Regions from separate parts of the Virgibacillus sp. Bac332 genome, predicted to be linked through region 3. Evidence: riboswitches for the same ligand, from Rfam matches in the RefSeq annotation. Region 3 holds a riboswitch; each other region holds the start of a gene.
The links. A riboswitch is a leader RNA that binds a small molecule or an ion and turns the genes downstream of it on or off. The one in region 3 is predicted to bind thiamine pyrophosphate.

Region 1 (8,247 bases), 1.4 Mb from region 3:
ATAATAGTAGACTGGATTAGGAATGCCAATCATTTCTGAATATAGTAGTAAGAGAAACACATCATCTTCTTGCCTAAGTTCTCGGGCGATTTCTTGACGATGGGGCATGCTAATCATTTCCTCATACCATTGAATGCACCGCTTCCAATGTTTAAACATGTAATCACTCCTTCACCGAAAAAGGGGCTGTCAAAAAGTGAAACTTCAATCAGTGGAGGTTTTGTTTATCCCCCACGAATGGGATCAGTACCACAAGGGTATGACCTAAAGACCTTTGAAACCATCGGACATTTACTGGCAGTCAATCCCTCACTTACCTATGTTGTTTTTACTTGATTGCTTGAAGTGGGGGTCTTACTGCCAGTTATATGTGGGATAAAAACTAGCCCTTTTCCAACATGACTGAATTGTATTCCCTTCTAACTGCTAGGCTCTCCTGCAATCTCTCTTCAGAGGATTCACACACACGCTCACGCTTCCAACAGATGTCTCGTATATTCCAGTTACTTTAATCTAGGCGATTTTTTATAGAAGACACGCCCTTCATTAATTGTCATCATCCAATGGTTTCCCATCGTTTCCTCTCAATACAGAGAATGCAGTTATACTTATCCAAAGTGCAAATATAAAGATAATTGCACCAAAAATAAATAATAATATATCAGGAGATGAGCCTAACCACGACCATTCAAATAAAACCTGCTGGAACATCGCATAAAGTGTCATAAACATTAAGAACACCATTGGTATGAATACAACTGCATAGTTTCGCCCTAATCGTTTCAACCAAACTGCGATAAGCATCAAACTAATCCCTGCCAGTAACTGATTGGCTGTACCAAATAGTGGCCAAAGTTGATAACCTCCAGACCCAAATCCTTTCGGACCTTCTGGTAATAATACAAGCGCAGCACTCGATGCAACTGCCACAGTTGTTGCCACATGTGTCCGTGTTAACACTGGAAGATTATACTCACTACCTAATTCAGCAATGATGTAACGCATGAGTCGAACAGAAGTATCTAAAGTCGTAGCTGCGAAACTAACGACAATAATCGATACAATCGTAACTGCTACATCTGGAGGAATGGCAAGTCCCCCTGCCAGAACAGCGGCCCCTTCAACAAAGGTACCAAGTCCAGAAGCATTGGCATCAGAGAAGCTGCTATAGGTAGCCATAAATTCATCGGTACTAGCAAAAAAAGTAGCAACAGCAAGAATCGATACTAATGCTAATATTCCTTCACCTACTGCTCCTAAGTAGCCTACAAATCTCGCATCTGTTTCCCTATTCAATTGCTTTGACGATGTTCCTGATGTAACAAGTCCATGAAAACCTGAAATTGCCCCGCATGCTATCGTAATAAATAATAAGGGAAGCCAAGGTGTATCTGGGTTAGCATTCGTAGCTGGAGCAGTTATTTCTGGGTTAGTAAATAATAATCCTAAGTAAAGAATTCCTAGTCCCACTACAAGCTGATGTGAATTAATAAAATCTCGTGGCTGTAATAATTTCCAAACCGGAAGTGTTGAGGCAATATAGACATAAATCATCAAAATGACGATCCAAATTAAAAATGCCGAAGAAACCGCTCCTAAACCAAATAAACCAGCTCCAGCTTCACCACCCATATAATGAACGAGATCAAATTGAAGAAATTCTACCTTACTAGCAACAATTGCAGTTAAATACATAATTGCTAATGCTAACACGGATGGAATAAGCATTTTTCTGTTTCGTTTATATACAGCATAACCGATCCAGATAGCTAATGGGATTTGAATAAATACAGGAAGCACACTTGCTGGGTAAGATATAAATAAATTTGAAATTACCCATGCAAAGACCGCATTGACCATTAACACTAGAATTAAAATGATAAATAAAAACAGTATCTTCGCTCGTTGACCAATTAAACGATGTGCTAATGTACCTACAGATTGACCTTTATTTCGTACTGACAAGACCAATGTTCCAAAATCATGCACACCCGCAGCAAATACAGTTCCAAGTATTACCCACAGAAAAGCTGGCAGCCATCCCCAATAAACGGCAATTGCCGGACCCAATATTGGTGCAGCACCAGCAACCGAAGTAAAATGATGCCCCCATAGTACGAATTTATTTGTGGGAACAAAGTCCACTCCATCACTGTAACGATGTGCTGGTGTCACATAGGTTGGATCAAGTTTAAAAATTTTTTTCGCTACAAAACGAGAATAGTAGCGATAACCTAATGCAAAAACGATCATACCTATTAATGCAACTAAAATACCTGACACTTCTTTATCCCTCCTTTATCAAGTAAAGACCCGTCCAATTTTAGCACGTAATTTTTTTAAGACGTATCTGTATGAGAATATGTGAATACGCTTTATTTTAGTACTGTCTTTCTGCTTTTACATGATTCATTCAACCCTTATGTATGGTTTAAAAGGTAATCCCTTATTTATACAGGAAGGATATTTAATAAGGGACCACCTTTTTATTTGAGTCCATTCATACAATTTATAAAACGTGAAACTTCCATCCGTGGGGAGGTTGTTTATCCCCTACTGATTGTTAGTACCACAAGAGTATGACCTAAAGGCCTTTGAACCAATCGGACATTTACTGGCAGTTGATCTCCCTCTTACCTATATTGGGTTCACTTTATTGCTTGAAGTGGGGGCTTACTGCCAGTTATATGCGGGATAAAGTGAAACTTCCATCCGTGGAGGAGGTTGTTTATCCCCCACGGATGGTTAGGTGAACCAATCGGACATTTACTGGCAGTTGACCCCCCACTTATCCATTTTGGGTTTACTTTATTGCTTGAAGTGGGGGCTTACTGCCAGTTATATGCGGGATAAAGTGAAACTTCCATCCGTGGAGGAGGTTGTTTATCCCCCACGGATGGTTAGGTGAACCAATCGGACATTTACTGGCAGTTGACCCCCCACTTATCCATTTTGGGTTCACTTTATTGCTTGAAGTGGGGGCTTACTGCCAGTTATATGCGGGATAAAATAACTACAGCTACAATTGTTGTAATGACTAATCCTACGATAACAGGTATAAAGTTTTTACGTACTAATTCCATTACCGATACACCACAAAAACCAGCAATAGCGATTAAAGAAGACCATGCAACGAGCGTACCACCACCAGTCCATATCGAACCCATTTGCCCTATTGCTGCAAGGGTGGTTGCATCAATGGAACCGTTTTGTAATGATGCCGCTAGAGAACCAGTAAGTGGAAGCCCTGAAAAACCAGAGCCATCAAGCCCTGTAATAATACCAATAAGCAAAACGCTGAATCCAGCTAACAATGCACTTTGTGGAAGATATTCTTGAATCGATTGAACGAGATCAAATAGGAATGCAGGTGAACGCTTCTCCATACCTAAAATAGCTCCTGCAAAGTCTGAACTACCTAAAAAGAAAAATCCAGCAATTGGAATAACCGGACCCATTGCCTTAAAAGCAAAAACAAATCCATCTGTTATATGTGTTGTTATATAATCGAGCGCATGCTGCCTACGAAATGCAATGGTCGATAATAATAGCAAGATAACTGCAACACCACCAATAAATGCTGCTCCATCTCCTCCTTCTAATCCGCTCATTCTTCCTGTATTAAGCTTTTCATAAACCATGTAACTAACGACACCAGTTAATGCCAGAGGGACAAGAATAGCAAATAATTTACTCCATACACGTAGTTCATTCGTATGTTGACTTTGTGTATACTCCTTTGTTGTTTGAATGTTTTCAAGTTCTATGTTGTTTCGCACATCCTCCTTCGATCGAATTGTTTTTCGATACATTATATAAGCAAGCATAATAGCAATACCACCTGTTATAAGTGACAAAATAAGTGCTTGATCGGCAACCACAGCTGTTTCTACTCCTGCTGAGGTAGCAGATAAATTGGGGGCAACTTGCACAATATAATCAGAGGAAAGTGCCATTCCTTGACCAGCTATTGCTATTGCTACTGCAGCCGTAATTGCTGGTAGACCTGCTCGGATTGCAGCGGGTACCAAAAGCGCACATATTAGGGGTACTGCTGGTGTTGGCCAAAAGAATAGAGATATCAAATAGGTAGCAATAACTAAAACAAAATAAGATATATGACCATTTACCATTATTTTTTGTATTGGCTGAATCATTCGTTTATCTGCACCTAAATCACGTAATGAATTTAATAACGCGAGCATAAAGGTGATGATTAAAAAAATACTAAATAGTTCTTGTGCTGCTACAAGATTTGCATGAAATATTGCGGTAAATCCAGCAATTAGACTACCTTTATAAACCCACGCAATAATAAATGTACCAAATAACGTTGGTAATACGATTCCCTTCCGCATGACCATTGTGCCTATAATTAGTAAGGTAAACAAACCATATAAAATATGGGATATTGAAAGCTCCACGCCAACCTCTTCCTCTCCAATGGATGTGCTATAGCCTATGCAATTCGTACATGTTTAGTTCTTCTAGCGTTGGGTATGATAATAATGAAAGATTGATAAGGAGGTAATTTTAATGAAACCATTTATAAAAGAATATACAAATGATCAGCAATTAAAGGAAGCTATTCAAATACTAAAGGATAAAGGTATTCATAAAGAAGATGTGTATGTTTTATCCCATGATGATGATCGAACAAACCGAATAGCTGATGGTGCGGATGCGAATACCATAGGAATAAGGGAAATGGATATTGGACATGCCGTTGGTAATCTTTTTAGTACACAAGGTGATGAACTAAGAACGAAATTAACCGAAATAGGATTCTCTCAAGCAGAAGCTGAAAACTATGAGGAAGATATGGATGAAGGAAAAGTACTCTTGATTGTAACTAACCATGAGGAAGTTAATAGGTATTTACAATAAAAGCATAAATCTCTACTATACAGTAGTTTTTCATAATTAAACGTTTTAATCTGTCAGTAAGAAAAAGATAACTTGCTTATGATAGGCAAGTTATCAATGCTGTTTCACCAATTCTAATTGGGTGAAGCAGCTTTTCTCATAGTCTAGGAAGAAAATATAAAATTTACCCATTTGGATAAATAGGGGCGTGTTGAGCCGCGTCCAGCTCCAGCGCCCAGAAACGATGTGACTTCACAATCGCCCGCCCTACGAGCTGACTAGCTCCAGTCGCTACGTTTCTAATGCGCTTTTGTTATGAAATAAAGATAATAAAGAGCTTGGGAAAAAACAAAATATTTCTTACTCTGAATAATCATTTTATCAGTCTCGATAATAATTGCCGCAATTGATTAAGCTTGATTTCACCTCTCACTATAACTCTAAACTACTAAATAGAAAATAGTGGGCAAAATCCTCGAGTCAATAACTACCCACTAATCTTCGTATATTTATTATGAGGAAAACTCCTAGATTAAGCGGACATACGTAATAGTGTACGTGGTTGTTTTTGAAATAAAAAGAACACAAGAACCGTACTTAATATAAAGCCAGGTAACATGTACGATCCGTTATATAGCAACGAGTATAACCATACAGGCTGACCTTCTGGCGCAAATTCACCAAAGAATACAATCCCTCCAGTGAAATGGGCTAAAAAGCGTAAAGCTGATCCTAAAAACACGCCTACAGCAATATAATATAGGCTTGTTTTCGTTTTTCCTTCTTTAACTACTGCTTGGACAGGTTTTGCAAAAATTCCTGCAAAACCTAATACGGTAAACGCAACAATATAATCTAAGAACCCTTGTAGGGGTACGAAGACTGTTGGCCCAAATAATAATTGTAATCCTCCCAACAGCAATCCAGCTAATAAACCGCCCTTGACCCCCCAGCGAAATGCGACAATAAAAATCGGTATCATCGCAAAGGATATGGAGCCACCTTGAGCCCAAACCTTAAATGATAAAAATGGTATAAAATCCAATAAAAATGCAAAAGCTGCAAAAATGGCTACTTCTACTAAAAATAATGTGCGCCTCATATCTTTCTCCTCCCCTTTTTTATGCAGTTAAGTAACTTATCCATACAAAAAAAGCAATGCCAAGGGGAAGACTTCCTGATGGGGAATCTGCTCACATTACTTTTCTGTCCATCAAAAAAGCCACCATCCCTACGCTAGTACTAACTAACAGGTTCAAAGGGTAAGAACAGTTATGTTCACTCTCAGCCAATTGGCTCCCCCTGTAGGCTTCTAACTTATATTTGCTTCTTTTGTCTTACTGTTTAGTGAAACTTCAATCAGTGGGGGTTTTTGTTTATACCTCTGATTGAGAGATAAACTAATCAGACATTTACCGGCAGTCGATTCCCCCACTTACCAATAATGGTTTCACTTTATTCCTTGAAGTGGGGTTCTTACTATCAGTTACATGTGGAATAAATAAGAAACTACTTTTCACTGCCTATTTACTACAAGTATTGTACATGACATATCGTAAAAACACAACAGCGTTACAACGAAAGATATTCGTCAACATCATTGACACATAATTGAATAGCAGCTTCCCAGAATTCAGGCTTAGTTAAATCTGTATCCAAATGTTTTTTAGCAAGATCCTCTACGTTCATGCGACCAGTATCCCTTAAAAGCGAAATATATGCATCTTCAAAACTATCTTCGTTTTCTTGTGCTTTTGCATAGATACCTAGACTGAAAAGATAACCAAATGTATAAGGGAAATTGTAAAATGGCACCCTTGTTATGTGAAAATGTAATTTAGATGCCCAAAAATTAGGATCATACTCCGATAATGCATCACAATATGCCTCTTTCTGTGCTTCTATCATCAAATCGTTTAATCTTTTCACTGGCACTAATCCTTGTTTCCTTTCTTCATAAAAACGCCTTTCAAAGATAAAACGGGAATGTATATTCATAAAAAAAGCAATGCTCCGCTGAATCTTATCCTCTAATAAACTTTTCTTTTCCGCAATCGAACGTGCGCTTTTTACCGACGCATCTGCAACAACCATTTCAGCAAATGTTGACGCTGTTTCAGCAACATTCATTGCATACCGTTGATTAAGTCCATTTACATCATTCATTACATGTTGATGATAAGCATGCCCTAACTCATGAGCTAACGTTGCAATATTAGATGAAGTACCTGAATAAGTCATAAAAATGCGTGTTTGCTTACTATCAGGGAAACTTGTACAAAATCCTCCCGGACGCTTATTTGGACGATCCTCAGCCTCAATCCACCTATTTTCAAAGGCCATTTTCGCAAAATCAGCCATTTGGGGACTAAACTGAGTAAAATGTTCGACAATAAAGTCAGCTCCTTCTTCAAACGACGAAGTCTTAACCACTTTGTTTACTGGTGCTCCAACATCATAAATACTTAGTTTGTTAAGTCCAAGTAGTTTGGCCTTGTTCATAAGATACTCTACAAAGGGATGCTTATATTTTTTTATTGCAGTCCACATCGCATCTAATGTTTCTTTTCTCATACGGTTCAAAGCCAATGGTTCTTGCAAAACTTCATTCCAATTTCTATGCTTATATGTTTGTAAACGAAAGCCAGCTAGGTGGTTTAATGTTTGACCAAATAAACTAGCGTTATTCTTCCAAGCTTTATCTAGCTGTTGAAACACTTGCTTACGATATGAACGGTTTGGGTGTGTTAGTTTATTTGTAGCCTGCCCAATAGAATAGCTTTTCGTTTCCCCATCCTCTACCATATCTACACTCATATTTCCTATAATCACATCGTACATTTGTCCCCAAGCGTGATATCCATCAATTGCCAGATCATTGATAAGAACCTCTTGATCTCGCACCAATTGTTCGTTTGCATGATTTCTAAATTCTTCTAACACATATGCTACATCAACTAAATCCTCACTTTTTACAAGTTGGTCCCATACTATGTCAGGAATGTCGACTAGTTTTTGTTCAAATGTCGTTTGAATCGTATCCATTTCGGCTTTTATTTCATGGCGTCTACTGACTAATAAATTTGCTTTCTCGTCTTTAAGATTCTGTGCACTTAAACAGCTTATAAAAGCAAATGCTTCTCGTACTTTCTTCATCGTTGCTTCCAATTGTTTAATAAGTAACACTAATGTTTCTTTATCTCCGTCTCGTTTCTTAGGAGAAAAGTAAGATACCGTGTTAAAAAGGTTTTTCATTTCTTCCTGTGTGGATTGTAAATATGTATGAAATGCTTTTGAGTCACTACCTCCGGGAAAAATCACGTCTAGATCCCATGTAGGATGTAACGTCTGTTCCATTAAATCGCCCCTCTATTTAAAATT
Region 2 (8,247 bases), 1.7 Mb from region 3:
AATTGTCCTTTATACCAGCTAAAATACCCCAACTTAATAGAAATCATAATAATAATGAAAAAAAGGAGAAGCATACCCACCAAAAAAGTCCAATCCTGCCATTTAACCGTAAATGTTCTATAAAAGGTGCGTTGCCTCTCGCCGCTGAATCCTTTAGACTCCATAGCTACTGCTGTTCGTTCTGCTTTGCGAATTGCTCCGGCAAGTAAAGGGATTGCATAGCGTTTATATTGTTGTATGGATTCTTTTATTCCGTTAGCTCTTCGTACCCCTCTTATTTGATGTGCGGCACGGATTTGGTTAAGCTCATCTTTCATTAAAGGTAAAAAGCGATACCCAGCTAATACCCCATAAGCTAATTTTGGAGATAGCTTGCATTGCTGCATGAGACTTAGAATGAAATGCACCATATTTGTCGTGAAGATAAACATAAATGATAAGGATGCGAAGGCAAGCATCCGCAATGTTAATGCTAACGCTACCGTAACATCTTCCTTTGGTATATCCCAAAATAGAATCTCCATGGTATCATGTGGTCGATTTGGTTCATCAGCAAAGGCAAGCGTTGTCCAAAGCATACCAACGGATAATAGGATGATAATTAAGAAATAAAGCATGTATCGTTTCCAAGCAATTTTTCCACATACGAAAGTAAGGAGGATGGTGAATAAGCAATAAACTAGTGGTGTAAATGGATCAAACACAAAGGTCAATAGACACACTAATAGAATAACGGTAAAAGCTTTAATGCTTGGATTAAGTTGATTTAATAGCGAAGTCATGCTGATTCACCTCCAAATGTTGTTGCAGTTGAATTCGGGTTGGGTAGTCTAAGTGCCATCTTCGTAAGTCCGAATCCTTCCATAATTGGTCTGGTGATTGATCTCTTATAATTTCTCCGTTTTCTAAAACAAGGACACGGTCCGCATATTTGTCGACGATATCCATGTCATGTGTAACCATGATAATGGATGTGCCTTTGGCATGCCGTTCTTTTAACATTTGCATAAGCTTTAAGGTAGAAGCGGCATCCTGCCCGAAGGTAGGCTCATCTAGAAAGAGTATTTTTTGTTCATCGACAATCATTGTGGCTACACTGAGTCTCCTTTTTTGTCCCTGACTTAGCGAATAAGGATGGCGATGCTCGAATCCTTGTAATTGGCAATTGACTAGGGTGTAATGTACTTTCTCTTCTATATATGATTCTGAATATGGATGCAGACGTAAGCTGTAGGCAATTTCATCAAATACAGTGTCTGTAATAAATTGGTGCTCCGGATTTTGAAACACGTATCCAATCTCTTTTCGCAATAATTTTTCCTTCCAATTACGGATAGGATGCTGACGTAGGAGAATGTCTCCGTGTGTAGGAGCTTCAATACCACTAAGTACTTTTGTTAACGATGTTTTGCCGCTTCCATTAGCTCCAATGATTGCTACAAATGAGCTCTCATACAGATCGAAATCAATTTGATGAAGTACCCTTTTTTGTTTTTTATTTTGAGTAACACGCGAAGCAGATAGTATAATGTCTGCTTGGTGAGCTGCTGGTATTGTCTTTTCTAAAAAGCTATTGTCCATATATGTAACTAATGATGGGGTATCCTTGATTGTTAACGGTGGACTGATATAAGCAGCTTTGTTTTGTTCGGCTGCTGTAAGTACAAGTTTTGTTATTTTTGGCAGGCAAATCCCCTCTTCTAGCACGCTTTCTTTATTATCCGAAATGATCCGTGCTAGTGGGCCATCATACATACATTTTCCGTCCTTAGATAATATGAAAGAACGGTCGATAAAAGATACCCAGCCTTCCAATTGATGTTCGATAACGATTATTCCCATTGATTTTTTCTGTTTAATGGTTTGAATAGTCTTGATAAATTCTTGAGTCGCTTGTGGATCTAAATTGGCAGTCGGTTCATCCAAGATAAGTATCTCTGGTTCTAGTGCTAGCACACAGGCTAATGCTAATTTTTGTTTTTGTCCTCCAGAAAGGGATGAAATGATAGAGTGCTTGTCATCCATTAAGTCAACCATTTGTAATACTTCGTCTATTTTTCTAGCTATTTCAAGCGGCGGTGTACAAATATTCTCTAGGCCAAAGGCAATTTCATCTTCTACCGTTAACATACAAAATTGGCTTTCTGGATCTTGGAATACGACGCCAACTTGTTTGCTAATTGTACCGGGATGTGCATCGTGTATAGATTGACCGAATATGGTAACATCACCTGTCATTTTACCGTCTAATTCGCGCGGGTATATACCATTTAAACAGTGTGTTAACGTACTTTTTCCGCTACCACTTGGTCCAAGTAGTAGCATGGTTTCCCCTCTGTCTAACTGAAAGCTCAGATTAGAGATGATTGGTTTATCATTATCTTCATGAAACCAGAGTGAAAGATTAGATACGTTGATCATGATGCGGAACGTTCCTTTCTGATTTGTTTACCAAGCGCAAAACTAGATAGTACGCCTGTTTTCGCGAGTGAATCACTAATTGCTTTTCCAAGCAAACCTGAAATGATTGCCCCACTAATCATTCTTATACATAACATACCTAATATGTATGGAGTACTTAAGGCAGCATAGCCTGATCTAAAATATCCCCAAACAAAACTAAATATAGCTGCTCCAACACCGGCTAACATTAGCACCCAAAGTGAATAGCGTTTCCATTTTGTTAGCGCAAAGGCAGCTTCTGCGCCAAGACCCTGTATAATACCCGTAATAATAATGATTGGTCCCATAGCATTACCGAGGAGCATTTCTACCGTTGCAGCAATTGTTTCTGACAAAAATGCAGCTCCGGGTTTACGAATGATATAAGCCGCAATAATGGATACAATAAACCAAATACCAAATATAAAGTCATATCCTATGGGTCCCATGAACGACACGAGAATTTTTCCAATAGGTAAAAATGCTAAATAAACGATACCGAAGACTACGGAAAGAACAGACATAACAATTATTTCCTTTAGCTTCCAATTATTCAAAGTATCTCCCCCTTTTTAGATGGGCTATTTGCAGATATGGTGGTTGTCATAACTAGATGTGATGAATAACTACTTTCTAAATTTGTAAAAACACGTTCAAGTCCATCGAATATAAGTTTTCCATCCCCGTCTAGCCTTGTAGCATAGTGGATAGAGCTAACCTTAACCCCATGGAGCTTCATTTCCTCAATTTGGTTATAAATGATGTTCATATAATTTCCTCCACCCAACGGATAAAGGGAAAATTTGCCGGCAACTTCTTGCTGAAGGTTATTTGTATTTAAATTTAATCGATGGTCGTCCGTTGATAGATATACATCCCCATCGGAGTCTCCCGGACAGCCGATGGAGTAGGTGGCACTAAACACGACATGGTGTCCTGTGCTAGCCGCATGCAAAAAAAGTGCCTTGGTTACATCAAAAACATGTGTGATCTTGCCACGTACACAGGTTTCTACATCTGTTGTTTTAATCCAAACCTTAGATGTATCTACGTTTTTCAGTGAAGTTGTAATTACATCTACAAATTGATCTGTCATTGGATAGATGGCAAAAGAGCAACCAGCAATCCGACTATTAATACAGTTCAATGCTTGTTCGTTCATATCATTTTCCTCCTAATAAATAGTCATGTCAGTGAAGTTATACATAAATAAAAAAGACTGCATTCTTTGGGAATGCAGTCTTCAAAAATATATGTAGGCTATGCCTATAAAACGATATATGAACGACTGCACTTCCCCACGCTAGTATTATCTAGATCGGGTTATAAGGGTCAGAGTAGTCTCTTCTCAGCCATGTACATAGCTCCCCTAGTGCAATTTAAAATAGATATGCAGTTTTTATGTATTTATATATACTACTAATAGAATAGTTCAATTAGTGCTTTTTGTAAATACGATAAGTGATATACTGTGAAATAAAGCAACTTATAGAACTGCTAGACTTTTTGACTTGATACCTCACATTGCAATGAAGTACATGAGCAATGTAATCAAAAGAGTAATAAGCTAAAATGTTGGGTGTATAAGAGAATAGTGAGCAGTTATCATTCTCTAGAATTATACTTATTCTGTATCCGATGTACCTCGTCCATTAACTCGTTGCCAATAATCGTAGTCATCTGATCGTATACAGCTTTCCATGCATTCTTCCATTGCTCTCTTTCTCTTGTTGTAAGAAAGTGAATAGTAACAACATCTTTTTTTCTTAATTCACGTGTATAATGATCATTCATCTCAATCGCGTGACGTTTCCCCCAATCCGTTGCTTCACTTAAGGCAGCTTGAATGGCTGATTGATTATATTCAGATAATGATTCCCAAAAAGGCTTATTAATAAAAACACCGTATCCGAGATAACCGTGATTGCTCATAGTTACAAACGGTTGATGCTCATAGAATTTTTTAGAGTAAATATTAGAAATCGTATTTTCCTGTCCATCAATAAAATGTACTTCCAAGTTTTGATAAGTTTTATTAAATGGTAAGCTACTTGTGCTAGCATGTACTTGATTAAATTGTTCCTTAATAACAGGACTAGGCATAATACGGAAATGGAGTCGGTTTACATCATCTGGTAGTTTGATAACGTGTACTTGATTCGTAAGCTGTTTATAACCGTTATACCAAAAAGTCAAGCCCTTCACGTTTGTATTATGAAGGTTTGCAAGCAATGTTTTCCCTATTTTACCCTCATATGCTTCCGTTACTGCCTCGTGTGTAGGGAATGCATAGGGGAGATCAAGGATACCCCATTTGGGAAATAGCTCACTTACCTTAGCTGTTGCCGGGGCAATCATTTCAACATTCCCATTTTGGATGGCTTCCCACTCATTGGTGTCATTATATAGAGACCCATTTGCATAAATGTGGACTTTGATTCTTCCATTTGTTTTTGCTTCTACAAGTTGAGCAAACTTCCGGGCTGTTTGTCCCTTTGGTGTGTCAGTCGCAACAACATGACTAAACCGAATGATGATTTGTTCACGTAATCCCTCTTGTTCATCATCATAATCATCTGTTCCACGAATTGTCTCGAAGTCAATTCCAATTACGACAGCGGAAACAAGTCCTGTTATAATAAATGTTAGAATTATAAAAAAGTTTCGCAAATAATTACCTCCATGAACTAAATAGAGAAAGTTCAGTGTGTGGTCATTCATCCCGCATATAACCGCAGTAAGCTCCCGCTTCAAGTAATAAAGAGAAACCAATATGGGCGATGGATCGACTGCCGGTAAATGTCCGATTGGTTCGGGCCTCCATGGAAGTAGGTCACAAAGGCGTTGCCACAGGAAGTGGCGAATGAAGCCTTTGTACGTATTTGTTTTAGTAAAAACGGACGGAAGTTTTACTTTATCCCGCATATAACTGGCAGTAAGATACCCACTTCAAGCAATAAAGAGAAACCAAAATGGGAAGTGTGGAACAACTGCCAGTAAATGTCCGATTGGTTCACCTAACCATCCGTGGGGATAAACAAAACCCCCCCACGGATGGAAGTTTCACTTTATTTTATCATAATATTCTATCAATCATTAAACTTAAGGAGAAGTGGGGAATGGTAAGTCTTCGTAAAATGCCAATTAGACTAAAGATTATGATTCTATCTTTTGGGATTGTTCTATTTACGCTCTTAATTGGTGGCATTATGCTTATCGGCAATCTTTTTCAAGGAAAAGAAGAAGGGCTTGGTGAGCGTGGACTTATGACAGGGAGGATCGTGGCGAACTTACCAGAAATAAAGGATTCAATTGTAAAAGCACGAGGCTGGAAAACAATCAATCCAATTGTTGAGCGAATACGTACGATTAATCAAGTTGATTACATTGTTGTTTTAAATATGAACCGTATCAGATTCTCCCATCCAATCGAAAAACAGCTCGGAACGGTATCGTCAGGGAAGGATGAAGGGGCTGCTTTTGCTGAGCATAGTTATGTTTCAAAAGCGAAGGGGGAACAAGGAACTGCTATCCGTTCTTTTGTTCCAATTGTTAATGATAGCTTTGAACAAATAGGAGTAGTGCTTGTCGGAAATATGCTCCCATCATTTTGGAACATACTTTTATCTATACGAGTAGAAATAATGATCATTGCTTTACTGACAATAGCCTTTGGAATCATTGGTTCTTATTTATTGGCAAGACATGTTAAAGAACAGACGTTTTGGATGGAGCCATATGAGATAGCGAGGGTGCTAAAAGAGAGAACAACAGTTTTTCAAGCAATGCATGAAGGCGTTATTGCTGTAGATCGTGATGAGCGGTTAGTTGTTTTTAATGAAAAGGCAAAAGAGATTTTACATATTGAAATGGATGTTAATGATGCTCTCATGAGTACGGTCTTGAAAGACAAAGTAATGGTACAGCAATTAAGAGGGCAGACGGCAGCTTATAATGAAACATTGAGAGTTCATGAGAAGCTAATTATGTTAAATCGGATTCCAATAGAAATAGAAAACGAACGGATAGGCTGTGTGGTGGTTTTTCAAGATCGGACAGAAGTTACAAAGATGGCAGAGGAGTTAACAGGTGTAAAAGCTTTTGTCGATGCATTACGTGTTCAAAATCATGAACATATGAATAAGCTTCATACAATTGCAGGATTAATTCAGTTAGAAGAAAATGAGCGAGCGTTGGAATATGTTTTCCAAACGACACAGAAGCAGGCGTCCTTAACAAGGTTCATGATGCAACGAATTAAAAGTTATAGTATTGCAGGTTTGCTTATTAGCAAGATACGTAGAGGTGAAGAGCTAGGAATTGATGTTAGAGTGGATGGTCAAACGTCAATAAAAGCATTTCCAACTGTGTTTAACAATCATGATATGGTGCTCATACTAGGGAATTTAATTGAAAACGCAATTGACGCATGTGCTATATCAGAGATAAAGCAAAAAAGGATTAATATCACAATTTATCAAAATGAAACGGATTGTATGATAAAAATCATTGATAATGGAATTGGTATCGTTGATACGGATCGAATTTTTGAAAAGGGCTATACGACCAAAGGGAAATCCGGATCAGGAATTGGCCTATATTTAATACAGCAAATGATATCCAAGGCAGAAGGGACTATATCAGTTGATTCAGTATTACATCAGGGGACACAAATTATTATAACGATTCCAATGATGTTGAGAAAGGAAGGGTTCCGTGATAAGAGATTCAGAAGTGAAAGTATTGCTGATTGAGGACGACCCTATGGTACAAGAAGTCAATAAAAGAATGGTAGAAAGGGTAGAGGGCTTTCACGTTATTGCAATAGCCGAAAACGGGAAGCAAGGCTTGGAATTATGTCAATACAACAATCCCGATCTCGTTCTGCTGGATATCTATATGCCTGAACAAGATGGTATCGCAGCACTTAAAGCGTTAAGGGAGTTAGAGTTGGATTTGGAGGTGATTATCATTTCCGCAGCTAATGAAATGAATATGGTTCGTAATATGCTACATCACGGAGCTCTCGATTATCGTCGCCAATTTAATGCAAGTGAAAAGGTAGATCAGCAAACGATTGATGTCTTAATGATGCAGAATGAACAGAATAGTAGACAAGGACATTTGCTGCCTAAAGGCTTAAATAAACAAACATTGAATCAAGTAATTGAATTTTTAGGCTCCCAGAATGAGCCTGCTTCAGCAGATAAAGCAGCTGAAAGTATAGGTATTGCACGGGTTACCGCAAGGAGATATTTGGATTACTTAGAGAAGATGGATCGCGTAGAGATTATCCTCCAGTATGGTGTGGTTGGTAGACCAGTTAATCGATACAAGCTTATTTAATGGCTATCTAAAAGACCAATATGAACAAAATGTACAATATGTTCATATTATTCTTAAAATAAAATGAAATCGTTATCATATAGAAAAGGATTTTAAAGGAGGGTACTTGTTTTGAAAAAATACCTTGTGTTGATATGTATGTTTTCAATTATTATCGCTTTATCAGCTTGTGGAGAGGAAGAAGCAGCCGAACATTCGGAGGAAGTTAGTGGTGATGGTCAACCAATTGTTTTTGGGACTGGCGGTACTTCGGGAACGTACTACCCCATTGGCGGAGCATTAAAGCCTATTTTTGAAGAAAGTGATTATATTAATAATGTCACTGTCGAGTCTACTGGTGCTTCCGTAGCGAATATTCAGAATATGCAGGATGGGTTAAATCAGATGAGTATTATTATGAGTGATGTAGGTTACGATGCGCTTCAAGGAAAGGGACAGTTTGAAGGTAATCAAGTGGAT
Region 3 (8,247 bases):
TTTCTGTTTGTTCCTCCTGTGTATACATATCTAAGTGAATGTGTGCATCAATAATGAAGCTATCCATTTGTAGCCCTCAATTCCTGATATATCCTTTTCTTATACTCTAGAAATGCTTCTGATAAAACTAACGCTTCCTCTCTTGGTCTTGAAAAAGGAATTGTGAATTCTTTTTTTATCGAAGCCGGACGAGCTGACAACACGATCACACGATCAGATAGAAATAATGCTTCTTCTATATTATGCGTTACGAAAAGGATTGATCGTTGATGCTCATTCCACATTGCTAATAACCACTTTTGCATGTCCAAACGGGTAAATTCATCCAATGCGGAAAATGGTTCATCTAAACAAATAACAGGCTGGGGACTTAAAATACTGCGTACAAAAGAAGCGCGCTGCTTCATTCCTCCAGATAATTCATGGGGATATGCATTTTCATATCCTTTTAAGCCAGCTCGTTCTAGCATTCGTTTTGCTTCTAATTCATCTTTTCTACCTGCAATTTCTGCCGCTAAGACAACATTTTGTAAAATCGAACGCCAAGGAAGTAAGGAATCTGATTGAGGCATATAGCTGATGAATCCCCGTTTGCCGATAATCTCTTTTCCATTTAATTTAATCGTACCGGAATTAGGTGAGGTAATCCCTCCAATCAGTCGAAATAACGTGCTCTTCCCACTTCCTGATGGTCCAACAATCGAAACAAACTCTCCGTTTCGCACCGTTAATGAAATACGATTAAGAATAGTAGTTTCCCCATATTTTTTTGTTAGATTTACAAGTTCTAAGTTACTCACTGATCTTCCCTTCTTCCGGTTTCCATTTAATTACTCTTTTTTCAATTAATGAAATACAACCAAAAAACAATAAACTTAACAGCACTATAAATAAGATAGCAACAAAGACACGATCTGTTCGGAAAGACGAAGATGCCAAAGTCATATATACTCCAATTCCTTCACTTGCACCAAGCCATTCAGATATCACCGCTCCCATTACGCTATATGTCGCCGATATCTTTAAACCACTAAACAAAGAAGGTAATCCATATGGCCACTCTAGCTTACGAAAGATTTGCCCTTTACTGGCACCTGTCATTTGCATATAGTGTTTCAGTTCTCCACTTGTTTGTCTAAATCCATCTAAAGCTGCTATAGTTATTGGAAAAAAACAAACAAGTGTAATAACAATTAATTTCGGCAATATTCCAAAACCAAACCAAATTACTAATAAGGGAGCTAAAATAATAATAGGTATATTCTGTGATATTATTAATAATGGATAAAAGGCTTCCCTAACTGTCGGAATGAGATGAAGACAAACAGCAACGAGCGTACCTACACTGCTGCCTATCATAAATCCGATAATCGATAGTTGGATAGTCGATTGTAGATGACTAGCATAATTTGGCCAGCCATTGACAGCTTCTTGCCATATTACACTTGGAGCAGGTAGTAGCCAAGCTGGGATCGAAAAAATACGACAAGCTATTTCCCAACTGATAAGGAAAAGGATGAGGACCAGAGCTGGTCGCCATCCCTTTTCTCGCAATCTTCTCATTAGCGATACTTCTCCGTTAATTGTTCCATGGAAGCTCCAGAAGGTTGATAAAGAACCTTCACCTGTGAAATAACATTTTCACAACCAATTTCAGTCATCCTTTTATTCATCTTCTCAATAATTCCAAATAGTTCTGCAAGATCACCTTGCATTGTAGTTTCTAGTGGACTTACCTGATACTTAACTCCGGAATGATCGATAATCTTAATCGCTTCATCCACATACGGAATAACATCTTCACCATTTTTCGTTTTCGGGATAATTTGAATACTAACTAGTGCATCTGCCATCATTTATTCCTCCTTTGTTTCTGGTAAAAACTCATTTGTAAATGCTTTTTCACTATCTAACGGTTTATCTAACAGCTCATTCTCATACATCCAATTGGCGTAATTCTCCCATACCTCTTGCTTTTGTTTCCCCCACTGGTCCGCATCATCTTGATACTTTGACGCTAACCAAGCTTGACTTGCTTTTACTAATTCTGCATCCAAATCAGGAACAGCGTTAATTAAGATATCAGCGGCTTCCTCTGGTTGCTCAATTGCTAGATTATAACCTTTAGATACTGCAGCTAAGAATTGCTTAACTGTTTCTGGATCATCTTTGATCATTTTTTCATTGGTAGCTAAAACCGGCGTGTAATAATCTAAATTTGACGAATAATCGGTTAAATACACCATATTAATTTCTTCATCACGGAGCTCTGCCTCTACACCAGTCCAACCATAATAAATCCACGCAAAATCAATATCTCTTTTCACCGCAGTAAAAAAGTCCGTATCGCCCATGTTGATAATATCAACTGATTCTACATTAGCATTTTCCTGCTGCATGAGTGAGGTTAGAACCGCTTTTTCTACCGGAGCTCCCCAGCCACCATATGTTTTATCTTCAAAATCTTTAGGTGTAGTAATCTGTTTATTCTTGGGTGAGGCAAAACCTGAGGTATTATGCTGTATAACAGCAGCAATGGAAACAATCGGTATATCTTGTACACGAGCTTCAGTAATCCCCTCCTGATAACTCACACCAAAATCTGCTTTACCAGATGCAATTAACTGATCTGCTCCCGCTTCACCAGGCATAATTATGTCCACATCAAGGCCTTGCTCTTCAAAATATCCCTTCTCTTTTGCAACATATAATCCTGTATGATTCGTATTTGGTGTCCAATCAAGTACAACAGAGATCTTTTTCTTTTCTGTTGAGTCATTGTTCTGCTGACTTTGTTCTTTCTCTTCTGTACCACATGCCGTTAATATAAGCAGTGTAATCCCTAAACTAAGCAGTAAAAGCTTCTTCAATGTTTTCCTCCTCTTGAATACCTTTCTCATTGTAAGGAACAGCGTATGTATCATCTTGTTTGACTGTAATTCCTTCGCTAAGAATAAAAGCGCAAACACCCGATTAGCAACGCAGCGACGATTCAACGGAGATAAAGGACTCACGGTGAGCTTGCGAGCCGATGATGATTTAGATTAGGGCGATTCATGATGAAGTAGCCTAGTTTCTGGGCGCTGGAGCTGGACGCAGCTCAACACGCAAATTTTATAATTTCTTAGACTATAAAAAATGCCCTAGATGGTTAATCACCATTAGGGCATATACAACTTAATATTTGATGTATCAAACATGTTCCCTACGCTGGTTTAAACCAGATCAGGTTCTAAGAGTCAGTACCTTACGGATACAATCTCAACCAGCAACACTGGTCCCCCTACAACTTTAGTATTCTATTATTAATTCCATAGTAACTATGACATAATTCGTCCATTTAATCAAGTTTAAGAAACTCAAAAAATATAGAAACTTCTATGAACATAGAAGCAACTTCTGCATAAAGTGACACTTTAATCAGTGGGGGTTTTATTTATCCCACATTGATTGTTAGCACCACAGACCTAAAATCCTTTGAACCGACCGGACATTTACCGGCAATCGATCCTCCACTTCCCCATAGTGGTTTTACTTTATTGCTTAAAGTGGATTATTACTGCCAGTTATATGTGTGGGATAAACCTATAAAAAACCTCTTAAAGTATAACCACCATACCTTAAGAGGTTTTCTTCCCTATTTATTTAGGTTATAGAACGCTGTCTTACCAGCATATTCACCCATGCCTGCTAGCTCATCTTCAATGCGAAGCAGTTGATTGTATTTAGCTACACGATCTGTTCGAGAAGGTGCACCTGTTTTGATCTGACCTGCATTAGTCGCTACAGCAATGTCAGCGATCGTTGCATCTTCTGTTTCTCCTGAACGGTGTGAGATAACCGCTGTATAGCCAGCGCGTTTTGCCATTTCGATTGCTTCGAACGTCTCTGTTAATGTACCGATTTGATTAACTTTTACTAAGATAGAGTTTCCAATACCTTGTTCAATACCTTTGGAAAGCTTATTAGTATTTGTTACAAATAAATCATCTCCGACAAGCTGTACTCGTCCACCAAGACGATCTGTTAATACTTTAAATCCATCCCAATCATTTTCATCTAGTCCATCTTCAATGGAGATAATTGGGTATTTGTTGATCATGTCTTCATACCAATCAACCATCTCTTCAGAAGTACGAACAACACCTTCACCTTTTAGATTATATTTACCATCTTCATATATTTCTGAAGCAGCAACATCCATTGCAAGCTTCACTTCTTCTCCTGGCTTGTAACCAGCAGCTTCAATTGCTTCCACAATTGTTTGTAAAGCTTCTTCATTAGAAGCAAGGTTTGGTGCAAATCCGCCTTCGTCACCAACAGCTGTGTTATACCCCTTTGATTTTAATACATTTTTCAATGAATGGAAAATTTCAGCACCCGTACGTAGTGCTTCTTGGAACGTTTCTGCTCCAACTGGCATAACCATAAACTCTTGAATATCTACGTTATTATCGGCATGCTCACCACCATTAAGAATATTCATCATTGGTGTTGGTAGGGTTTTTGCATTAAATCCACCGAGGTAGTTATATAACGGTACTTCAAGATAACTAGCAGCAGCATGTGCTACAGCCATGGATACACCAAGAATTGCGTTAGCACCAAGTTTGCCTTTATTTTCAGTTCCATCTAATTCGATCATTAACGCATCGATGATATTCTGACGAGTAACATCAATCCCAAGTAATTCAGGTGCAATTATTTCATTTACGTTTTGAACTGCTTTTAGAACACCTTTTCCAAGATAACGATCTTTATCACCATCACGTAATTCCACAGCCTCGTATTCACCGGTAGATGCACCGCTTGGCACAAGTGCAGAACCGAAGGCACCTGATTCTGTAAATACTTCCACTTCAACTGTCGGGTTACCGCGTGAGTCTAATACTTCACGTGCATATACATCAGTAATGTATGGCATAATTTTTCTCTCCTTTAATTTCCTTTTATTTAATTAATGATTCGCCAGTCATTTCTTCTGGTTTTTCAATACCTAGTAAATCCAATAAGGTTGGTGATAGATCAGCTAAAATCCCACCATCTCGTAATGTTATATTTTCTTCTGTCACAATTACCGGAACAGGATTTGTCGTATGAGCAGTCATTGGCTTACCTTCAAGCGTAACTACCTCATCAGAATTACCGTGATCAGCAGTAATAATGGCATTCCCGCCAAGCTCTTTAATTTTATCAACAATTTTCCCTAGACATTCATCAACTACTTCAATTGCTTTAATAGTCGGCTGTAATTTACCAGAATGTCCAACCATGTCCGGGTTAGCAAAGTTCAAGATAATTGCATTGTGTTCACCAGCATCAAGTTCTTTGAGCAACGCGTCCGTCACTCCATAAGCACTCATTTCTGGTTTTAAATCATATGTTGCAACCTTTGGCGAATCAATCAATACACGTTTTTCACCATCAAATTCTTTCTCACGACCACCACTCATAAAGAAAGTGACATGTGGATATTTTTCTGTCTCAGCAATACGTAATTGCTTCAAATTATGCTGAGATAATACTTCGCCAACTGTATTATCTAGGTTAACAGGTTCGTAAGCAACATAGCCATCGACTGTTTCACTAAAATTCGTTAACATTACAAAGTCCAAATTTTTTGGCACGTGCTCACCACGATCAAAATCACGAAAATCTTCATTTGCAAAGGTACGTGAAATCTGAATAGCGCGATCTGGACGGAAGTTATAAAAGATTATAGAATCTCCATCTTTAATTTTCCCAACTGCTTCACCGTTTTCATCTGTGATGACAGATGGTATAACAAACTCATCGTAAATTTCATTTGCATATGAATCGTCAACAACCTCTATTGGGTCTTGATATGCTGGTCCTTCTCCATATACCATTGCATCATACGCTTTTTTCACACGATCCCAACGTTTGTCACGATCCATGGAATAATAGCGGCCTGAAATGGTTGCAAATTGACCAACACCGTATTCCTTGATCTTATCCTGCGTTTGTTTAATATATTCTTTCGCTGTTTGCGGACCAACATCTCGTCCATCAAGAAATGCATGGATGTACACTTCTTTCAACTCATTATCTTTTGCTAGTTTTAATAAAGCAAATAAATGATTGATATGACTATGCACGCCTCCATCGGAAAGCAATCCAAAAACATGCAATGCTTTTTTGTTTTTCTTCGCATTTTCTATTGATTTTTTAAAGGCCTCTTTTTCAAAGAACTCGCCATTCTTAATGGACAAATTCACACGAGTTAAACTTTGATAAACGATGCGCCCAGCTCCAATATTTAAATGCCCGACCTCGGAGTTTCCCATTTGCCCTTCAGGTAGACCAACTGCCTCACCACATGCTGTTAATTGATTGTGAGCATAGGTATTCCAATAACGATCAAAGTTAGGAGTATTGGCTTGCTTTACAGCATTTCCTTTTTCCTCATCACGAAGAGCGAAGCCATCCAAGATGATTAATGCTGCTAATTTATCCTGTTTCATTTTTTACCTGCCTCCACTAATTGTAAGAAGGATTCTGGTTGAAGGCTAGCACCACCAACTAATGCACCGTCAATATCGGATTGTGCTAGTAACTCCTCTATATTAGCTGGTTTTACACTTCCACCATATTGAATAACTACATGGTCTGCTGTTTCCTTTGAAGTAAGTTTTGCAATAACTTGTCTAATATATGCACATACTTCATTTGCTTCAGCACTTGTAGCTGTTTTACCTGTACCAATTGCCCAAATCGGTTCATAAGCTATGATCGTTTCAGCCACTTGTTGGTCTGATAGACCTTCTAAAGCTTTAATCACTTGGTTTTCGACATGATCCATTGTTTCATTTGCCTCACGCTGTTCTAGGGTTTCACCAACACAAACAATTGGAACTAAATGATGATTAAATGCAGCATGAACTTTTTTATTCACCGTTTCGTCCGTTTCATTATAATATTCTCGTCGCTCCGAATGTCCAAGTACAACATGCGTTATACCTAAATCCTCTAGCATAACTGGACTTACTTCACCGGTAAAAGCTCCACTTTCTTCATAGTGCATCGTTTGTGCAGCAACTTTAAGATTTGTATCTTTTGTTTTATCAACAAGAGATGCTAAAAATGGGAATGGCGCACAAACAATTGCCTCTACATTCTTATCTTCAGGTATTTCTGCTCCGACTTCATCAACAAATTGATTCGCTTCTGTTGAAACTTTGTTCATCTTCCAGTTTCCAGCAATTACTTTCTTGCGCATCTTCTCACCTCATTATGTTTTATTATTTATCACTTAATGCTTCGACACCAGGTAGCACTTTTCCTTCCATAAATTCAAGGGATGCACCACCACCAGTTGAAACATGATCCATTTTTTCACTAAGATCAAATTTTTCAACAGCAGCAGCAGAATCGCCACCGCCAATTACAGTATATCCTTCTGTCGTTGCTAATGCATTTGCAACTGCCTTTGTGCCATTGGCAAATGCTTCCATTTCAAACACACCCATTGGTCCATTCCAGATGATTAGTTTCGAATCAGCAACGATTTGTGCATATTTCTTACTTGTTGCCGGTCCAATATCTAACGCTTCCCAATCAGCAGGAATCTGATCAATTGCTATTTCTTTCGTATTAGCCGTTTCCGCAAAGTCATCTGCTACAATCACATCAACGGGAAGGACAAAATTAACACCTTTATCCTCTGCTTTTTTCATAAAATCCTTAGCGAGTTCGATCTTATCTTCCTCTAACAAAGAGTTACCAATTTCGTACCCTTGTGCTTTAATAAAGGTATAAGCTAAACCGCCGCCGATAATTAAATTATCTACTTTATCAAGTAAATTATCAATGACATTTATTTTATCTTTTACTTTAGCTCCACCAATTATTGCCGTAAATGGTCGTTCCGGATTATCCAATGCTTTCCCTAATACTTCAATTTCTTTTTCCATTAAGAAACCTGCAGCAGCAGGAAGCTTCTCAGCAATACCTGTTGTTGAAGCATGAGCGCGATGTGCAGCTCCAAATGCGTCATTAACATAGTAGTCAGCCATACTTGCAAATGCTTGTACAAGATTCTCATCATTCTTTTCTTCGCCAGCTTCAAAACGAACATTTTCAATTAAAACAATGTCTCCATCGCTAACTTGTGAAACAGCTTCGTTTACTTCATCTCCGTAAACAGCATCCGTCTTCACAATTTCTTTACCGATTAAATCACTTAATCGGTCTGCAACAGGATCTAAGCGTAGTTCCTCTACAACT
Region 4 (8,247 bases), 1.9 Mb from region 3:
TGGATAAATATGGGCGTGTTGAGCCGCGGCCAGCTTCAGCGACCAGAAACGATGCGACTTCACGAATCGCTCTAATCTAAGTCATTATTGGCTCGGAAGCTCACCATGATTCTTTCTCTCGCTCCAGTCGCTACGTTTCTAATCGGGCGCTTTGCTTTTATTCGTATAAAGAGTCGCAGGATTGACGAAAAAGCAAGCGTAAAAAAAGCTGTGCCGATTGTTTTTTATTGGGCACAGCTTTAATTGTTTTGTGTGCTATTTCTGCACTCTTTGAATATAGATTGTTACTACTATAATTGTAGAACAGCTTTATTAATATCTTCTGCAAGGGTTATAGCGGATATGATCGCAACCCCATCCGCTCCCGCTTGGATAACAGAAGCTGCATTGTCTGTAGTGATACCACCTATACCCACAATTGGCAGGGAGGGATAAGCTTGTTTGATATCTTTTATCCAATTCGGTCCAATCGCTGATTTAGCATCCTCTTTTGTTGTAGTAGAAAATATTGGCCCCACTCCTAAATAGTCAACAGAGGAAATGGGACTATTTACTAATTCTGTTTTATTTGATACAGAAAGGCCGACCCATTTATTTGGAAAACGCCTACGTAATTCCAGAGCAGATACATCATCCTGACCAACATGGATACCATCTGCATCTAATATTTCAGCAAGTTCTATGTCATCGTTAACGAAGAAAGGTATACGATAGTTTTGACAGATATTCCGAAGTTGTTTTCCTAAAATAAATTTTTTATAACCAGTTAATGACCCGTTTCCTTTTTCTCTAAATTGAAATGCTGTTATACCAGCTTTTACTGCTTGTTCCAAAATATGCTTTGGATCGTTATGGCAGTTCTGACTACCCATAATAAAGTATTTTCTTAGAGCATCCTTTAGCTGCAAAGATTAATTAACTCCTTTCAATTGATCTAAGTCTTTGGAAAGGGCGTCTATAAATGCTGGTAAGAAGCTTCCAGGACCAAGCACATATTCTTGAGAAGCCGCGTGTTCAGCAGCAAGTCCATAAAACTGTACTGCTGCCAATGCCTTAGCTTCTAGAGCATGATTAGTTGTTAAGCATGCAGTTAGAATAGCTCCTAATAAGCAGCCTGCACCAGTAATTTTTTCTAGCCATACATGACCAGTCGTGTTGTGAATTATTTTCCCTTCACTGTAAATTACATCCGTCTCACCAGTAACTACAGCAGTTGTATGATAGGCTTTGGCAACTTTAACGACAATTTCTTCTAGATTACCGTCCCCAATTGACTCAACACCTTTTGTTTTCCAAGGGATCTCCACAAGCTGTGCCATTTCGCCAGCATTACCTTTGATTGCGGTAAACTGTACTTCGTGTAGCAAATGCTTTACAGCTTCTTGGCGAAAGGTTGTAGCCGCTACGCCAACTGGGTCAAGTACGACAGGGATACCTTTTTTATTTGCGGCTATTCCTGCTAGTTTCATAGCTGATAGCTCGTTTAAAGTTGTTGTACCAATATTAATAAGTACACCATTCGCAGCGGTAGCCATTTCTTTAGCCTCTTGTTCTGCTTTTGCCATTATCGGTGCTCCACCAAAGGCTAACAGACCATTAGCTGTAAAATTCATGACTACTTCATTGGTTAAGTTATGGATCAATGGTTTTTGTTCTCTAACTGCTTGAATAATGGATTGTGTCATTGTTCCACCCTTTCTTTGCGTACCGCCCAATGATTTGTAGGTCCGTTACCGGCACCAAGTGAAAAGGAGTATTGAATAGCAGCTGTTACATACTGTTTCGCCTGCTTTACAGCTTCGTAAAGTGGTAGACCTTTACTTAGATGAGCAGTAATTGCCGCTGAATACGTACAACCTGTACCATGTGTATTCTTTGTTTGAAACCGCTCTGCTTCGAACGTGTAAAGCTTATTCCCATCATATAAATAGTCGACGGCTTTACCTTGCAGGTGGCCACCTTTAACAAGTGCTGCGCGTGCTCCAAAGCTTTTGACGATCTCGAAAGCCGCTTCTTGCAAATCACTTGTATTATCAATAGATTGTCCTGTAATATACTGTGCTTCAGGAATATTAGGAGTAACTACAGTCGCTAATGGTAATAGCTGCTGTTTGAGAAACGATCGAGCATCTTCCGATATTAATGGATCGCCACTAGTTGCAACCATGACAGGGTCCATGACATAGTTCACAACTGATTTGGACAAGTGCTCTGCAATAACCTGCATCATATCTTTGTTCGCAATCATACCTGTTTTTATGCTATGCACAGGCATATCTGATATAACTGAGTTTAGTTGCTCATTTATCATCGTAACAGGTAGATGGTGTACGTTTTGCACACCGGTTGTATTTTGTGCCACAACAGAGGTGATTACAGACATTCCATATACGGTTAGTTCTTGAAATGTTTTTAGGTCTGCCTGTATGCCAGCACCGCCACTCGGATCTGTTCCAGCAATAGTCAGCGCGCAAGGTATGCTAGCCATTAGCTGTTCACCTTTTCTGCGTTTGGCCATGATTCACATGTGTAGGCCATTTCCCAGAATTTAAGCTCCAGCTGGCAGCTTTTTCGAAAAGCTTCTCTAATGAGATCTTTTTCATCCTTGGCAGCATTTTCTGCAAGTATATCCAACCGTTTTCTCAATTCAAAGGTGGTATTATCTACATCACCACTTGCATAGAAACTAATCCAATCGTAAAAAGGGTGATCTTTATTAGGATTATACTGCTCCATTAATTCCCTACCAATTTCTAAGTATGTCCAAGGGCATGGAAGTAGAGCTCCTAGTATCTCACTAGACGTTCCCATTTGTGCATGATACATCATATGTTTAATGTAATGATCTGCAGTAGGTGGCAAAGGGTGTCCTTGTAAGGACGCATAGTCCACACCGATATGATTGCAGAAGTTATGATGTGGGTGGATTTCATCGTTTAATATAAAATTTATTTGATCAAAGAAATAAGCAATATCATCACGTTTCTTTGATTTGGATAGCGCTATTCCATAAATTTGCATAAAGGCATTTAAGTATTCAAAGTCCGCTTTAATATAATGTGCGAGCGCATCTTTAGAAATCTCGCCAGTCCCTATCCCCTGAACAAAGGGATGATTAAAAATAAGCTGGAAAATATCATTGTTTTCTTCTCTTAATTGATCAGTGAAATTCATATTTAGCCTCCTTCTATTATGGGAAGCCACTAGAGGTGTAAAAGTAGATAAATAGAGGATAATAATATGTTCCCCACTACTTTCCTGCGCTGGTATTATCCAGATCAGGTTCAAAGGGACAAAGGAAAAGTCCTTATCTCAGCAACAAAGCGCCCCTAGTAGTTTCCTTGTACGCGTATCGTATCTTCTTGCTTTACTCGTAATAAAATGAACCAGCCAATAAATGCGCCAGTTATGCTACTTACCAAAAACGATGGCATGAAAATGAAAGCGCCAGCAGCACTGTCCATAAACAATTTAGCAAATGGAACCGCTATGAATGATCCGATAATACCAGTACCAATGCTTTCTCCGATCACAGCCCACAGCTTTCTACCAAACCACTGATAAAAAAGCCCAGCAAGGAAAGCACCAACCATTGCTCCCGGAAAAGCAAGTAATGTACCAATCCCCAGCATATTTCGTAAAATTCCAATCATAAAAGCTATGACTACGGCTGGACCAGGTCCCAGTATTACTGCCGCCATTACATTTACTGCGTGCTGCACTGGATACGCTTTAGCAATTCCAGCAGGAAACCATAAGAATTGTGCTCCTAATGTTCCAATTGCTACGAAAATTGCCATCAATGTTAATACGTGCGTTCTTCTCACTTATTCCCTCCTTTCTATAAAAAGTGAGCATAGGACAACAATAGGAATTACCGACAATATGCGGTATAGCTTACGTCCTACACGCCTCTCCCCAGTAGCTATGGATGCTAAAGGTAGACAGCAAAGCATAATATACATCCACTCTGTTCTTATGAAAAAAACCAGATCCTCCATGGACCTGGCTTTGTGTAAGAAAATAGAAAGACGTTGCGTCTACTACTTCCCTCCGCTGGTATTAACCAGATCAGGTCCATAAGAGTTAGAAACGTCACGTGTTTCCTCTCAGCCCACATATTGGGCACCCCTAGTAGTTAAGTAACTTGTGAATTTAATTATGCTTTCAGCAACTAACAGAATCAAGCATAACAAATATATTGTTATTTGTCATGGGAAAAAAGGAATATAGCGTCTACCATTTAAAGCGCCTTTTTTTAATAGGCTTATTTGATAGGTTATCATCTATTATTTTATTTATGTTTATATGATAATGGTGGAATTAGTGATCCATAGAAATAAATGCCCTTACAGCTTAGTAAATGTAGCATATGGTAAATAGAAATTTATTATAGAAAGGATGAATCTAATTGGCACTTACTCCTTCTAAAATTAAACAAGTACTTCTAAATTTAATAAATGAACAAGTTCAAATTACTACTGCTTTTGGAATGGTAACGGGAACAGTTGATCAGGTTAAGAATGATTATACTGTCATTATCGAGGGATCTGGCGACCAAGTTTTGGTGAGACTGTATAAAATTGAGCTTATTAGTGAGCTATAAAGGAGGAATATAGATGTTCCAAATAAATCTTTTTGCCGAACTTTTAACGCGTATAGGCTCTGATGCTGAAATAGCTACTGATAATAATTTAATAGAAGGTACGCTTCTAAAGGTAACTTCACAATTGGTAATCGTTAACGATAATAGTGGTTATGGGCCTCAAGAAATATATATAGCATTTAATGCTATTAATTTTGTACGATTTTCTTAAGAATAATAAAGTTAGGTTTTGTTGGTTTAACAGTATTACTTTTGATTAAAAAGTATAACTTCTCGATTTGAAGGAGTTATACTTTTTTTAGTTATGCACCGTGCATGGATGAAAACTTGGCGTTGAAAGTCTGCTACAAGCTTGGCAGTAGGAACTGTTAGCGCATGGAAATGGCTATCGTGTGGTAGTGACTGAAAGAAGCTGGGCGTAAACTTCTGAACTGACGAACAGAAACTAGACAGAAGGTTTGATTAGTTCAGATAAGTCTGTAACATAAGACAAAGTCCAATACTGCCCATACAGCAAATTTAGCAGTTATATCGGAGGAAAGTTTTCATTCTAACAGGGAGAGATCTTATGAGGGGGCTGTGAGAGTTATAGGATAACGAGCCGATACAACCAAGATGGTGTATCTGATCTGTTAGAGAGGATTCTTTCAAGAAATAATCTCAATTAAGCTTATCTTCAAGTAGTCAGAAATAAAGGTACAACAGGGGGGGCGGGTATGTTGTGTGATCAGATGTATAGGTAAAAGTTATGGTATTGAGCATTAGGGAAATGGCAGAACGAGAGTCTGTCAGGTGAATATTATGGAAACGAAACCATTGAACCACTGAGGAAGTATCGAAAGTGTATAGAAGTCATCAAACTGAGGGGAAGTCATTTACTCAGGATCAGTTCGGAAGAAACCTGTTTACTGTCCGTTCGGTAGAGGGACAGATCCTTATAATACCATGGTGAAGAAAGAGTAGTTTAAGTATCTACAGGATGGTAATAATACAGATTGTCCATGATGTTCCTGTAACAAATCAGTTATAAGGAAATCTCTATCTTCATTACAATAAGGTCTAAGAAGAATTCATAGTAAAGTAGACCAACTGAATTCGGCTCAAATAGGTTAATGACGTTTTTGGTGTTTTTTTATTAGAGGGGACTTGGTACTGAAAAATCAGCATATAATTTCTGAAACAGGCGGAGTAGATTGCCTGTTTCAGAGAATATTTAGATAAACAAAAATTCTTAGAGTTTAGGGGAAAAAAGAACGTATTACATGATTTTAAATTGAATGACTAATAAAGAAGAAACAATTGTTTTAAATTGACCAATAATAACCACACTTAAATAATCCCATTGCGATTTTGGTTTTAACTCTTGTAATGGCGTGGTTTTAATTTTAATAATCATCGGTACCCAAGTTTGAAAATAAATATTTATATGAATGATATGATTAACCAGCGAATATAAATAAAATTAGACACTAATTATTCATACTTTCTAAGACTGGTTTGGTATTTGAATTTTCCCTATAAAAATTTGTTCTCGTTGTTTATTTTACTAATTTCCTTACTAATTTGATTGGTAATTAATAATGCTTTTATTCCTTCATTTCCTGATACAGAAGGTTCTCTTTTGACCTTAATACAGTTTATGAAATCAGTTAGCTGTACTTGTAGTGGATGTATAGAATCATCCACCTTAATAGTTTTGGTGAGAATAGAGCTTCGTATGTTGATTTCTTTTTTTAATAAATTGACGTCTATAAAAGCATCTTCGGTGAGAATTTGTATGGTTCTAATTTTATTTTTAGATTTAAAACTAGATGACAGCTTTACGATTGTCTCTTGTGAAGACTTGGCAATGACCACAGCATGCTTAATTGTACCGTCAATTATTTTTCCTAACGCCTTAACTTCCATGAGTTTATCCTTAAGAATCTCTTGCAAAATATAAAGGTCATGGATCATTAAATCCTCTACAACATCGATATTTTTAATTCTTTTATGGTAGGGGCTCATACGCTGAAATTCAATGCCAATTATTTTTTTATTTTCTAATACCTTTAGAAGTTCCTGAATTACGGGATTAAAAAGCTCAATGTGGCCAACTTGAAGTATGACCCCTGATTTTAAAGATTTATAAAGCAAATCTTTTGCTTGTTCTACTGTACTGGTCATAGGTTTTTCTAATAACATGTGTACTTTATTATCAATACACTTTAAACCAATATCATAATGAAACTTAGTTGGGACAGCTATACTAACAGCGTCAACTTCTTTTAAGAGATTATCCAATGATGGGAAAGGCTTCATATTGTATTTTTTAGCAATTTCATTTCTTTTCGTTTCATCTATATCATATATACCTATTAGTTGGCAGTGATGATACATAGACGAATACGTTCGTATATGATTTTCTCCCATATTACCAGTTCCAATTACACCAACTCTCATATAATTCTCCTCACTTTGAATACGAATTATTTACATGTTATGCATTAGCTAGAAAGTGAGGTAGACTGTCATAACGACAAATTTTAAAATTGGCAATTGGCCTGTGCGCGAATGATAGGAAGGAGTGTCAACATGATCAAATTGCTCTTAATTGCAGAAGACACTTCTAAATTGATCAATAGGAATTTTTATTATTTAGAGCAGGAACTTAAAAATATGGTACATTTAACATTATGGAGACAGTCTGGACACATTGACTATATATTAAGGAAACTAGAAACTAGACCCGATTTTATAGTACTTTTAAATGATATTGATCGACATATGTCACCAAAGATAAACGGCCTTGCTCATATTGATATACCAACTGGTTTATTTGTAAATGATGTCCATCGCTTTATAAGCCTTAGACGAAATTTTATTAATAAAAATAATATAGATTACTTGTTTTCTATCATTAGAGATAAATTTTTAACATTATATCCTGAATTTCAAGATAAAATGGAATGGTTTCCGCATTTCGTCAATATAGATGTATGTAAAGACTATAAGTTAAAAAAAGATATCAACTTACTACTGATGGGAGCTGTAAGTGATACGTATCCCTTAAGGCAAAAAATCATAAAGACGTATGAGGGGAATGCTGATTTTATTTATCACAGGCATCCAGGTTATCAAAGTTTCAGAGAAAAAGAACAAGAAAAGATGATGGAGCACAATTATGCAAAAGAGTTGAACAGATCCAAGCTATTTTTTACTTGCCCATCTAGACATAATTATCCAGTTCTGAAATATTTTGAAGCACTTGCTTGTAAAACATTGCTATTAGCCCCTACCTTTAAAGAATTAGAAGATATAGGTTTTACTCCAGGAGTACATTTTGTAGCAATCGATGAAATTAATTTTGAAGAAAAGGCAGCATATTTTTTAGCTCATGAAACGGAACGGAAACAAATAATTGAACAAGGATACCGGTTTATTCATCAACACCATACTGTTCAACACCGAGCACAGCAATTAGTTAAGAAAATAGAAAAGATACTTCAATCACAATAATGGGAGGTTTTTGTTTGTCTTCTATACCTGAAAGCACGCAGATTGGTCATCATGTTACAATTGAGGATGACGTCACAGTTGGAGAGAATGTTGTAATTGGCCATAACTCTGTGATCTTAGAGGGAACAAAAATTGATAACAAT

Region 1: another riboswitch for thiamine pyrophosphate. It lies ahead of thiT (energy-coupled thiamine transporter ThiT); the one in region 3 lies ahead of D9782_RS20915 (ABC transporter substrate-binding protein).
Region 2: another riboswitch for thiamine pyrophosphate. It lies ahead of D9782_RS06755 (YkoF family thiamine/hydroxymethylpyrimidine-binding protein); the one in region 3 lies ahead of D9782_RS20915 (ABC transporter substrate-binding protein).
Region 4: another riboswitch for thiamine pyrophosphate. It lies ahead of tenA (thiaminase II); the one in region 3 lies ahead of D9782_RS20915 (ABC transporter substrate-binding protein).

What each region holds. Positions count from the first base shown of each region.
Region 1 covers NZ_CP033046.1:2,863,627-2,871,873, reverse strand. The annotation lists gene D9782_RS13605 (cory-CC-star protein) at 1-159, opposite strand, end outside; gene D9782_RS13600 (carbon starvation CstA family protein) at 547-2,283, opposite strand; gene D9782_RS22960 (hypothetical protein) at 2,561-2,698, shown strand; gene D9782_RS13595 (hypothetical protein) at 2,994-4,424, opposite strand; gene D9782_RS13590 (YflT domain-containing protein) at 4,537-4,887, shown strand; gene thiT (energy-coupled thiamine transporter ThiT) at 5,399-5,968, opposite strand; TPP riboswitch at 6,077-6,179, opposite strand; gene D9782_RS13580 (M3 family oligoendopeptidase) at 6,439-8,223, opposite strand.
Region 2 covers NZ_CP033046.1:1,407,809-1,416,055, forward strand. The annotation lists gene D9782_RS06740 (energy-coupling factor transporter transmembrane component T family protein) at 1-782, opposite strand, end outside; gene D9782_RS06745 (ABC transporter ATP-binding protein) at 757-2,421, opposite strand; gene D9782_RS06750 (ECF transporter S component) at 2,418-2,999, opposite strand; gene D9782_RS06755 (YkoF family thiamine/hydroxymethylpyrimidine-binding protein) at 2,996-3,604, opposite strand; TPP riboswitch at 3,721-3,823, opposite strand; gene D9782_RS06760 (DctP family TRAP transporter solute-binding subunit) at 4,048-5,112, opposite strand; gene D9782_RS06765 (ATP-binding protein) at 5,562-7,196, shown strand; gene D9782_RS06770 (response regulator) at 7,159-7,788, shown strand; gene D9782_RS06775 (TAXI family TRAP transporter solute-binding subunit) at 7,900-8,247, shown strand, end outside.
Region 3 covers NZ_CP033046.1:4,259,798-4,268,044, forward strand. The annotation lists gene D9782_RS20895 (TatD family hydrolase) at 1-67, opposite strand, end outside; gene D9782_RS20900 (ABC transporter ATP-binding protein) at 60-800, opposite strand; gene D9782_RS20905 (ABC transporter permease) at 793-1,563, opposite strand; gene D9782_RS20910 (thiamine-binding protein) at 1,563-1,853, opposite strand; gene D9782_RS20915 (ABC transporter substrate-binding protein) at 1,857-2,870, opposite strand; TPP riboswitch at 3,186-3,295, opposite strand; gene eno (phosphopyruvate hydratase) at 3,638-4,924, opposite strand; gene gpmI (2,3-bisphosphoglycerate-independent phosphoglycerate mutase) at 4,950-6,485, opposite strand; gene tpiA (triose-phosphate isomerase) at 6,482-7,240, opposite strand; gene pgk (phosphoglycerate kinase) at 7,263-8,247, opposite strand, start outside.
Region 4 covers NZ_CP033046.1:1,583,294-1,591,540, forward strand. The annotation lists gene thiE (thiamine phosphate synthase) at 291-908, opposite strand; gene thiM (hydroxyethylthiazole kinase) at 912-1,685, opposite strand; gene thiD (bifunctional hydroxymethylpyrimidine kinase/phosphomethylpyrimidine kinase) at 1,682-2,488, opposite strand; gene tenA (thiaminase II) at 2,488-3,174, opposite strand; TPP riboswitch at 3,239-3,341, opposite strand; gene thiW (energy coupling factor transporter S component ThiW) at 3,330-3,827, opposite strand; TPP riboswitch at 4,032-4,143, opposite strand; gene D9782_RS07600 (DUF2642 domain-containing protein) at 4,412-4,606, shown strand; gene D9782_RS07605 (hypothetical protein) at 4,620-4,817, shown strand; gene D9782_RS07610 (Gfo/Idh/MocA family protein) at 6,122-7,048, opposite strand; gene D9782_RS07615 (glycosyltransferase) at 7,181-8,104, shown strand; gene D9782_RS07620 (acyltransferase) at 8,119-8,247, shown strand, end outside.